2 regions of the Levilactobacillus yiduensis genome follow, and region 1 is predicted to be linked to the other one. Evidence: predicted binding sites of a transcription regulator. Region 1 holds the regulator's gene; the other holds the start of a gene.
The links. Region 1 encodes LexA, which represses DNA repair genes until DNA is damaged. Its sites were predicted from a motif close to CNAACANNTGTTNG; they were not measured.

Region 1 (4,788 bases):
CGGATAGTCAAACTGCTGAACGTGATAGCTCAGCGTTCCGCTTGGCCGCGTCTGAATCCCATTGGTCTGGTCAATGATGTGGGTCTTTTGAGCCAGTAGCTCCATGACCCGGTCATAACTGGCATTGCCCCGTTCCATGGTGTTAAACAGCATCCCGACAGCAAACATCGGCCAAACCATCATGGCTAGGTAACTGATGAAGGACACCAGGTTCCCAATCGTAATCACGTTGTGGGTGACAAACAGGCCCCCAAGCACGATGGTCGCCACGTAAGAGATCGAGATAATTAAGGTAATGGCGGGGTCAAACATGGAATCCAACCGGTTCACGCGCCGGTTGATCTGAATGGTCTGGTCGACCTGACTGTCAAAGTCGGCAACGTCGGCGTCATCTTGACCGAGAGCCTTGATGACCTTGATGCCACTAATACTTTCCTGAGCCTTATTGTTCAGCCGCGAAAATGCCGCTTGAGACTCCCCAAAGGCCCGGTGAATCTTCTGTCCCAGATACCACGAGATGACCGCGAGAAATGGAAATGGCACGATGGCCAATAACGTCAGCCGCCAGTCGATCAATGCCATCATGGCAATCAACGTGGTACCCCCGGTAATAATCGCATCGGCGAATTGGAGAATCCCGCCGCCGGCGACCCGTTGGACGGCCTCCAAGTCATTGGTTGCGTGGGCCATCAGATCCCCGGTCCGATACTTCTGGTAAAAGACCCGGTCCATTTGCATGAAATGGTTGAACAGTCGGTTACGTAATAATTGCTCCAACCGGGCCGCACCACCCCAGATGGCGTTACGCCAAATGTAGCGCGTGCCATACTGGGCGAGTGCCGCCAGCGTCACGAATAATAAGTCCATGGCCAGCACGTGGCCCGTCATGGTCTGCCCGTGAATGCCATCGACCATGTTCCCGATGATCCGCGGGGGAATAATCGCGATGAGTGCCGTCAGCAACAAGCCAATGACCCCGACCAGGTATCGCCGCCATTCCAACCGGAAATACCAAGATAATTTGCGAAAAATACTCACGAACATCCCTCCTTAAAAATTAGAATATGATTAAAATATAGCACAGACTTTATCATTTTACTGGAAATCTGAGAAAATACAACGAAAAAGACTCGCTCCAGGAAGAAAACTGGAAGCGAGTCTCAAAAAAACCAACTTATTTTTTGTGTGCATTTTGTTGCATGGCGTTCATCATTTGATGAAGTTTCCGCTGTGAAGGCTTTTGGCCCATTTGCAACATCATTGCCCGTAATTGGTCTTCGTTGATTGGTGGATTGTCTTTCAGATAGTTTTCCATGTACTTCCGTGCGCCGAAAAAGCCACCCGCTGCACAGGCTAAACCGACGACGATCACGATTAAGATCCAGATCCAAGTTGCCAAGTCGTTTCCCCTCCTTTGATGAAGTCATTCATTTAACAATTCTACACAAACTTAAACCAAATTAAAAGAGCGAATCCCAAAAAGGACTCGCCATTACCGCTTAATCGTCCCGCAAGCCCTTGTTGCGTTGGATCTGACGGACCTTTTCAGGGGTAACTTCCTTGCCGTTCTTGTCGTAGACCTGCAGCATTTCAACTTGGCTACGGAAGCTGGCCTTGAAGAGCTTCAAATATTGTTGCCGTAAGCCAGCGCGTTCCGTCTTCTCAGCGGGCGTCAGGCCTTCAGCCTTGTTCTTGTGTGCGAGTTCGTTGATGCGTGTTAATAGGGTGTCCATTGTGGGTTCTGCCATGAACAGTCCTCCTTGTAAAAGTATTTGAGTTTAGTTACGTTATTTTCCTTGAAAATTCAAGTCGACACCTATCATATCAGGGTTATTTTCAAATTTCAACCAATTTAACCGAACATCTGTTTGAAAACGTTCGGTACCTATGCTACAATTGCACTAAACAAAACTACGAATGACGAACGAGGTGGCAGAAAAAATGAGTAAGGCTTCTGAAAGCAAACAAATCGCCGTTCTCCGCTTCATTTGGGAACGGGTCAATGAAAAAGGGTATCCCCCCACTGTCCGTGAAATTGGGGAAGCCGTTGCGCTTTCTTCAACGTCGACGGTCCACGGTCACATCGCCCGCCTAGAAAAGAAGGGGCTGTTAGTCAAGGACCCGACCAAGCCCCGGGCACTGGAAGTCACGCCCGCTGGGTTAGAAGAATTAGGCGTCCACGAAGAACAAACGCGAATTCCCGTCTTGGGAACCGTTACGGCCGGCGAACCAATCCTTGCCGTTCAGGAAGCCACGGACTACTTCCCCGTTCCGCCTGAATTTGAAAATGATGACGATCAGCTCTTTATGCTCACGATTCGGGGCGAAAGTATGATCAACATCGGCATCTTAAACGGCGACCAGGTCATCGTCCGCCGGCAACAATCCGCCGACAACGGCGATATCGTCATTGCCATGACGGAAGAAAATGAGGCCACTTGTAAACGGTTCTTCAAGGAAGCCGATCACTACCGGCTTCAACCAGAAAACGACACCATGGCCCCGATTATTTTGAATCACGTCAGCGTTTTGGGCAAAGTCGTCGGTCTATTCCGTGACGACGTCCACTAACGACCGCATACTTATGTTAAAAAGCCAGCTCTCCATCTGCGAGGGCTGACTTTTTTGCTGAAATTATCGGATTAAATGACTTTACCTTGGTAATGACTTTCTGGCAATGTGGCAAAATCATAGGCAGCCAAGGCTTCGGCTTCGCGGAGGTAGGCGTGGAGCCCTTCCGCTAGCATCAAGTTTAAGATGGTGTCCTTTTCGTGTAAGACCACGACTGGCTTCTTGCTGTGAAAGGCGTAACCAATCTCGAAGGCCGTCCCGGAGTCCACCTGGTCATCCACGAAGTCGACCAAGGCAACCACAACGTCCGCCTGGTCGATCTGGTGAACATCCATTTGGAAGGTTTGCGTCGCCCATTCAGGCGTGCCCATTTCTAGGCCAGGAATTTCACTTAACCGAGGGCTAAACACGTTGGCCACTCGGGGATTGGCAGCTAAGGCCTTTTCTGCCCGTTCGATCCGGGAAGTCTGTTCATCATCAAAGAAGGGTCCTGCTAAGTATACGTTAGTCAATCGAATCTCCTCATTTCTCTCTTGAATGTCTTTATTATACCCGAAACATTAACTCTATGCGATGGATTTTTGATTAATATTCGGTTATAATTCCCCGAGAAGCCGTTTTCATTGCTGAAGCCAAGAAAATATTCGAGTTTGCATAGTCTTTCACGTTTTGTTTGCTCTGGCCGACACGTCCTAACCTTCCTCACCGCTTTCATGCTATACTTAACCTAACTTATCATGCGGAGGGGTTAACATGTTCTTAGGAATTGCGATTCTGGGTGCCATTTTTATCGTCATTACCTTTTTTTCAGTAATCAACGCCGGGCGACGGGGAGAATCCCGGCGTGGGCCGCTGATCGTTTTAGTGCTCACGATTCTGGTCACGGCCGGTGCCGTTTGGAAACTGCCCTACTGGTCTGGCCATCAGCAGCGGGCCCAGTCAACCGAAAGTGCCGTTTCCAAAACGTCGGCCATCAGCTCGCAATCTGGTCAGGCCTTTGCTAGTAGCGACCACACCATGACCCAAGCAGATGCCGAAAAGCAGGTCACCCAACAATTAGCTAAGTCCCTGAAAAAGCTGGGGCCGGTGACCTTTGACCAGGCAACCAAGACGTACACACTGACCATTACCAATACCAGCCTAAAGAAGACCATCAAGGCCCTCCACGCGGACCCGAGTCAGGCCAAGCAAGCCAAATGGCCCAAGTTCGCGCACAACTTCATCCAAACCAGTGCCTCATTGAAGAAGGCTTTAGGTAAGGGCTACAGCTTGATCATCCGAGTCGGCAAGCAGTCTCCCGTCCTGGTCTACAAAGACGGCTACCTCACGAAGAACCAATTTGAGTAGATCAACCGAAATACGGTGACCAGTAGCATTTGATTTCGACTATTTAAAGTTCCTATGTAAAAAGGCGTTTGACGATTTCCGCCAAACGCCTTTTTAATTTCTAAAATTATCAGGATTCACCGTTGCCGGTACTGTCGCTGCTGGTGTTGCCGCCCCGCTAAATAGTATGGTGCGGTCACTTCGCCAACAGCCAACTGTGTATCACGACCATCATTGCTTAACTGTTGTTGGAAAATGGCCTCGTATTCGGCCACACTAACGGCTTGCCGGTCGGCCAACTGCTGCGCCAGGAAGGCCTCATCAAATCCGGAACGATACGTCGGCTGTAGCACACCACTGAAGAATTCGCCCTCAGCGCCGGACCCGTAACTGAAGAAGCCCAGCCGTTCACCACCGGTCAGCGTACCGTGCCGTAACAGGGACAAAAAGCTCAGATACAGCGATCCCGTGTATAGGTTCCCCACCTCACGATTGTCAGCTTGACTAGCTTCAAAGGCGGCCGTCAACGCTGCTTGTTGGGGCGTGGACGCTTCCGGTAAGATCTGCCGCAACCCCTTGCGCCCCATTTTCGTGAATGGCAAGTGGAATACAAAGGCTGAGAAATCAGCGATGGACCGAGCCGTCTGGGCCTGATAGTCTGACCAGACCGTTTTGAAGAAGTCCAAGTAGACGTTGGTTGAATATTTGCCATCGACCAGGGCTTCGGTCCGGTAGGTCGGCCGCCAAAAGTCCATCACGTCTTCTGTGTGGTAACTGCTGATGGCATCTAAGGCCAGGATACGGGGGTTAGCCGTGATCAGCATCGCCACGGCCCCGCCACCCTGCGTGACCTCACCGGCCGTTCGCAAGCCGTAGCGCGCGATGTCGGCA
Region 2 (4,788 bases), on a different contig from region 1:
CTTCCAAAGTCAGCTCTTGAATCTTTTGTCCTTCACTCACAAATGTTTACTCCTTTCGCCAGGCTCCTAGTCGTGGGACTCGGAAGCTTTCTCGTTTTCTAGCAGGCTCGCATCGTCGTCTTCCAACGTAAACTGGACGTTGTTTTCAATCCATTTCCGTCGGGGTTCGACCTTGTCGCCCATTAACGTCGTCACGCGGCGTTCAGCCAAAGCGGCGTCGTCGATCTGCACGCGAATCAGCGTCCGGTTGTCGGGATCCATGGTCGTGGCCCAGAGTTGTTCCGCGTCCATTTCCCCCAACCCCTTGAACCGTTGTAAATGGTAACCGCGGTTCGGAATCAGCTTCGTCTTGCGACTGAGTTCGTCGTTGGTCCAAGCGTAATCGGTCGTGGCCTTTTTACCGGTCGTCTTGATCTGATACAGCGGTGGTAAGGCGATGTAGACGCGCCCAGCGTCGATCATGGGCCGCATGTACTTGTAGAAGAAGGTCAACAGTAAGATCTGAATGTGGGCCCCATCATCATCGGCATCGGTCATGATAATGATTTTATCGTAATTGGCGTCTTCGATGTTGAACTCGGCACCGACACCGGCCCCAATTGTGTAGATCATGGTACTGATTTCTTCGTTTTTCATGATATCAGGTAGCTTGGCTTTTTCGGTGTTCAGCACCTTCCCCCGGAGTGGCAGGATGGCCTGAAATTTCCGGTTACGGCCCTGCTTGGCAGAACCACCGGCGGAATCCCCTTCGACTAAGAACAGCTCGTTTTTGGCCGAATTCTTGGATTGCGCGGGGGTCAGCTTCCCGGATAATAGGCGTTCATGCTTCTTGTGACGCTTGCCATTCCGGCTTTCGTCCCGGGCCTTACGTGCGGCCTCTCTGGCGGAACGGGCTTGGGTCGACTTTTTGATCAACATCTTCCCAAAGTCCCCGTTTTCCATCAGGTAGTAGCCCAGTTGCTCACTGATGATGCTGTCGACAATGGTCCGAGCTTCTGGCGTGCCCAATTTTTCCTTGGTCTGCCCCTCGAACTGCAACAGGTTTTCGGGTACCCGCAGTGAAATAACGGCAGACAACCCTTCCCGGACATCGGTGCCTTCCAGGTTCTTGTCGCGTTCCTTGAGGAGACCAACCTTACGTGCGTATTCGTTGAATGCCTTGGTCCAGCCACTACGCATACCGGCTTCATGGGTCCCACCATCTTTGGTACGGACATTGTTGACGAAGGACAGGAGGTTTTCCGTGTAGCCGTCGTTGTACTGAGCGGCGACCTCGACCTCAATGCCATCCTTCTTGCCGTCAAAGTACATGACGTCGCCTAAGGTATCCTTATCTTCGTTCAGGTAGCCGACGAATTCCTTGATACCGTCTTCAAAATGGTATTCTTCAGCGCGTTCTTGGCCCTCGCGTTCGTCGGTCAACGTGATCTTCACGCCCTTTAGCAGGAAGGCCGATTCACGTAACCGTTCGGCCAGGGTCCCAAAGTTGTAGACCGTGGTCGTGAAGATGGTACTGTCAGGTTTGAAGTTAATGGTCGTCCCGTTGTGTGCCCGGGTATTGCCCAATTTCTTGAGGGTTCCCTGGGGATGACCACCCTTGACAAATTTTTCTTGGTAACGGACGCCGTCACGCACGATGGTGACCGTTAAGGCACTCGACAGGGCGTTGACGACAGAAGCGCCGACCCCGTGCAGCCCACCGGACGTCTTGTAGCCGCCCTGGCCGAATTTCCCCCCGGCATGGAGCACCGTCAAGATCACTTCTGGCGTGGGAATCCCGGACGCGTGCATACCGACTGGCATACCCCGCCCGTGATCGACAACGGTAATGCTGTTGTCCTGGTGGATGGTAACGTTGATTTCCTTACCGTAGCCGGCCAATGCTTCATCGACGGCGTTGTCCACGATTTCGTAGACCAAGTGATGCAGCCCGCGGCCATCGGTTGACCCGATATACATACCAGGACGTTTACGAACAGCTTCCAACCCCTCCAACACTTGGATGGAGGAATCGTCATATTTTGGTTTTGCTTTCGCCATGCGTAAATCCCCTTTACTTTTACGATTTTTAACAAAAAATGTGTACGTGCAGAATACCCTTATTCTACCGCAAAGCGAACGTATGTTCAAATAAACAGTCAAATACGCTTGGGCTGGGTATCCAGTAACTTCATAATCATACCACAGGAAGCCAAAACCTGGCTAGAATTCTCTAGATAATTGGCGTTCTCGTGAAAACATGCTAAAATATAGACCAGCTTATCTGCGGTGAGCGCCAGTTTGGCGGTTCCCGCTGCGAGAAAGAGCGGAGGAATAACTTGTGAAATTATTTGGTTTACTCATCGTGGCGTACCTCTTGGGGGCCATTCCGAACGGCGTCTGGGTCGGCAAAGCCTTCTTCCAGACGGATATTCGCCAATCAGGGTCCGGTAATATCGGCACGACGAACACGTACCGGGTGCTGGGGCCTTACGCTGGAACGGCGGTCATGGTCTTAGACATTGCCAAAGGCTCGGTGGCCACGCTCCTACCCACCCTGTTCCATGTGACCACGATTCTAGGAAGCGCAACCCCCTTGTTATTTGGGTTATTTGCGATTCTAGGGCACACGGTCTCGGTCTTTGACCACTTTAAGGGTGGCAAGGCCGTGGCTACCTCAGCGGGGATGCTACTGGCCTACAACCCGTTGATGTTTGTCATCGCGGCCGGTCTGTGGGTCAGCTTGATCTACTGGACCAGCATGGTCAGCTTGGCCAGCATGATTGCGTTTAGCCTGATCACGTTGATCTCGCTGGCGTTTCAGGATTGGTATTTGACCGGCATTGCGCTGGTCTTGACCATCTTCGTGTTTTACCGGCATCGCAGCAATATCCAACGCATTCGTCAAGGAACGGAATCCATGGTCCCGTTCGGCCGCGGCTACAAGCGGCGTCAGGCACAGAAATAGCACTTATTTTTAAAATTTAGAGACACCGAGGGCTCTCAATGACTATAGGTCGTTGGGAGCCCTTTTGGTTAGATAATTAAAGCTTGCAAGTACAAAAACACCTGATAATACTCAGCTGACAAGGATTGTGAACATTAAATGAATCCACACCGCCATCTGCGGCTGTCAGAGATTACCCGCAAAATTTACAGGAAAATCACTGAAATAGCAACGTACATCTACATTAGTGGACAACCTGTCACGTAGCCGAGAGTGAGCTAAATTTGGACTCAGCCGTGGGAGTTTTCAAGTGGTCTTCTTGGAAACTGGCGTCTTCGAGACGTGATTTTCGGCTCGAAGCGAGGTTGAAGACCGACTTTTGGCTTCGACCGGTCCTTCCCACAGCGTCACGGTCCAAATTTGGCGAACGGTAAGGCGACCAGCACCGATCGCATGACATTCAAAGACTAATTTTATCCCTGTAAGCTCTAGTATCATCAGAAATAAGTAATCTGATAACTTGCCTGGAAACTGTCGTGGGCGGCCAGCTGGTGGATAGCCACCTTGGTCTCCAGATCACCGGTCGCCTCGACGTCGTCAGCTAGTCCCCACCAAGGTTCGAAGCACACGAATGGCGCTTGCTTGGGATATGGTGACCAGATGCCCACGTATGGTGCGCTGAGCGTTAAAGCAACACCGTGGTCGTTGACGCCACTGCTTAGCATCAGCGTCGTTTCCTGGTTGTCCAGGGTCAAGACCTTGGCGTCGTGGTCGAATAAATCGTGGTCCAAGACCATGGGTTGGGTGAGATCCATGGGTACGCTGTGTTGGGTATCACTGTACGGCCCCACTAACGGCACGCGTTGGTAGACCTTCTTGGGTGACACGGTGACTTGATAATCGCTGAAGTCGGCGGTTGGATCGCCCAGTGGCACGTTGAAGCCGGGATGGGCGCCAAATGAGAAGGTCAACGGCGTCTCTGCGGGATTATCAACGGTCGCCGCAAATTGTAGCTGGTGGTCCTCTAAGGCATAGTGCACCGTCAAGACGAAGTCAGATGGAAACAGCGCCTTGGTCTGGTCGTCAGCGGTCAGCTGTAAGGTCACGCTGGTTGCCGTCTGGTCCAACACCGTGAATTCACGGTCGCGGGCGAAGCCGTGTTGCGTCATGTGATACGTCGTGCCGTTGAGGCGGTACTGATTGTCCTGTAAGCGGCCGACGATGGGAAACAGTAGCGGTGCGTGACGGCCCCAGTAGGCTTTGTTCGCCTGCCACATGTATTCCATACCACTGTCATTGTCCTTTACACTGCTGAGTTCTGCGCCCAATGAGTTGATTTGGACTGTGAGATAGTCATTTTTTAACGTTAACATTTGCCGTGCCTCCAACTTTTACAGAAAATTCTGGGTCAGACAATTCTCAAGTTGTCTAGGCCATTTCCTCTATCATACCCTAATTCACCAAAAAGGACCAAGACAAATCGTCTCGGTCCCGCGAATCATTTATAGGATGTAGCGTGATAAATCCTTGTTTTGAACGATATCGCCAATCTTATCGTTGACGTAGTTTTCGGTGATCGTCACGTCACCAGACCCCATGTCAGGGCCTTCGTACAGCAGGTCTTCCAGGAGCTTTTCCAAGACCGTCTGTAACCGCCGTGCGCCAATGTTTTGGTTCTCGTGGTTCAATTCAAAGGCCAGTTCAGCAATGCGTTCGATGGCTTCCATGGTGAAGGTCACCTTGACGTTGTCCGTCCCAATCAAGGCAATGTATTGCTTGATCAGCGCGTTGTTGGGTTCCGTTAAGATCCGCACGAAGTCTTCCTTGCTCAGATCGTTTAACTCGACCCGAATTGGAAAACG

Region 2: a site for LexA is predicted at 2,116-2,129, ahead of parE (DNA topoisomerase IV subunit B). Genes of this name have one in related genera too.

Annotation. Positions count from the first base shown of each region.
Region 1 is NZ_JAMXAZ010000009.1:89,112-93,899, forward strand. Features, by position in the region: gene NGM66_RS07250 (ABC transporter ATP-binding protein) at 1-1,038, opposite strand, end outside; gene NGM66_RS07255 (YneF family protein) at 1,175-1,399, opposite strand; gene NGM66_RS07260 (DUF896 domain-containing protein) at 1,500-1,748, opposite strand; gene lexA (transcriptional repressor LexA) at 1,942-2,571, shown strand; gene NGM66_RS07270 (nucleoside 2-deoxyribosyltransferase) at 2,643-3,083, opposite strand; gene NGM66_RS07275 (hypothetical protein) at 3,325-3,918, shown strand; gene NGM66_RS07280 (hydroxymethylglutaryl-CoA synthase) at 4,035-4,788, opposite strand, start outside.
Region 2 is NZ_JAMXAZ010000005.1:95,354-100,141, forward strand. Features, by position in the region: gene parE (DNA topoisomerase IV subunit B) at 67-2,040, opposite strand; gene plsY (glycerol-3-phosphate 1-O-acyltransferase PlsY) at 2,321-2,947, shown strand; gene NGM66_RS04535 (aldose 1-epimerase family protein) at 3,424-4,299, opposite strand; gene hslU (ATP-dependent protease ATPase subunit HslU) at 4,429-4,788, opposite strand, start outside.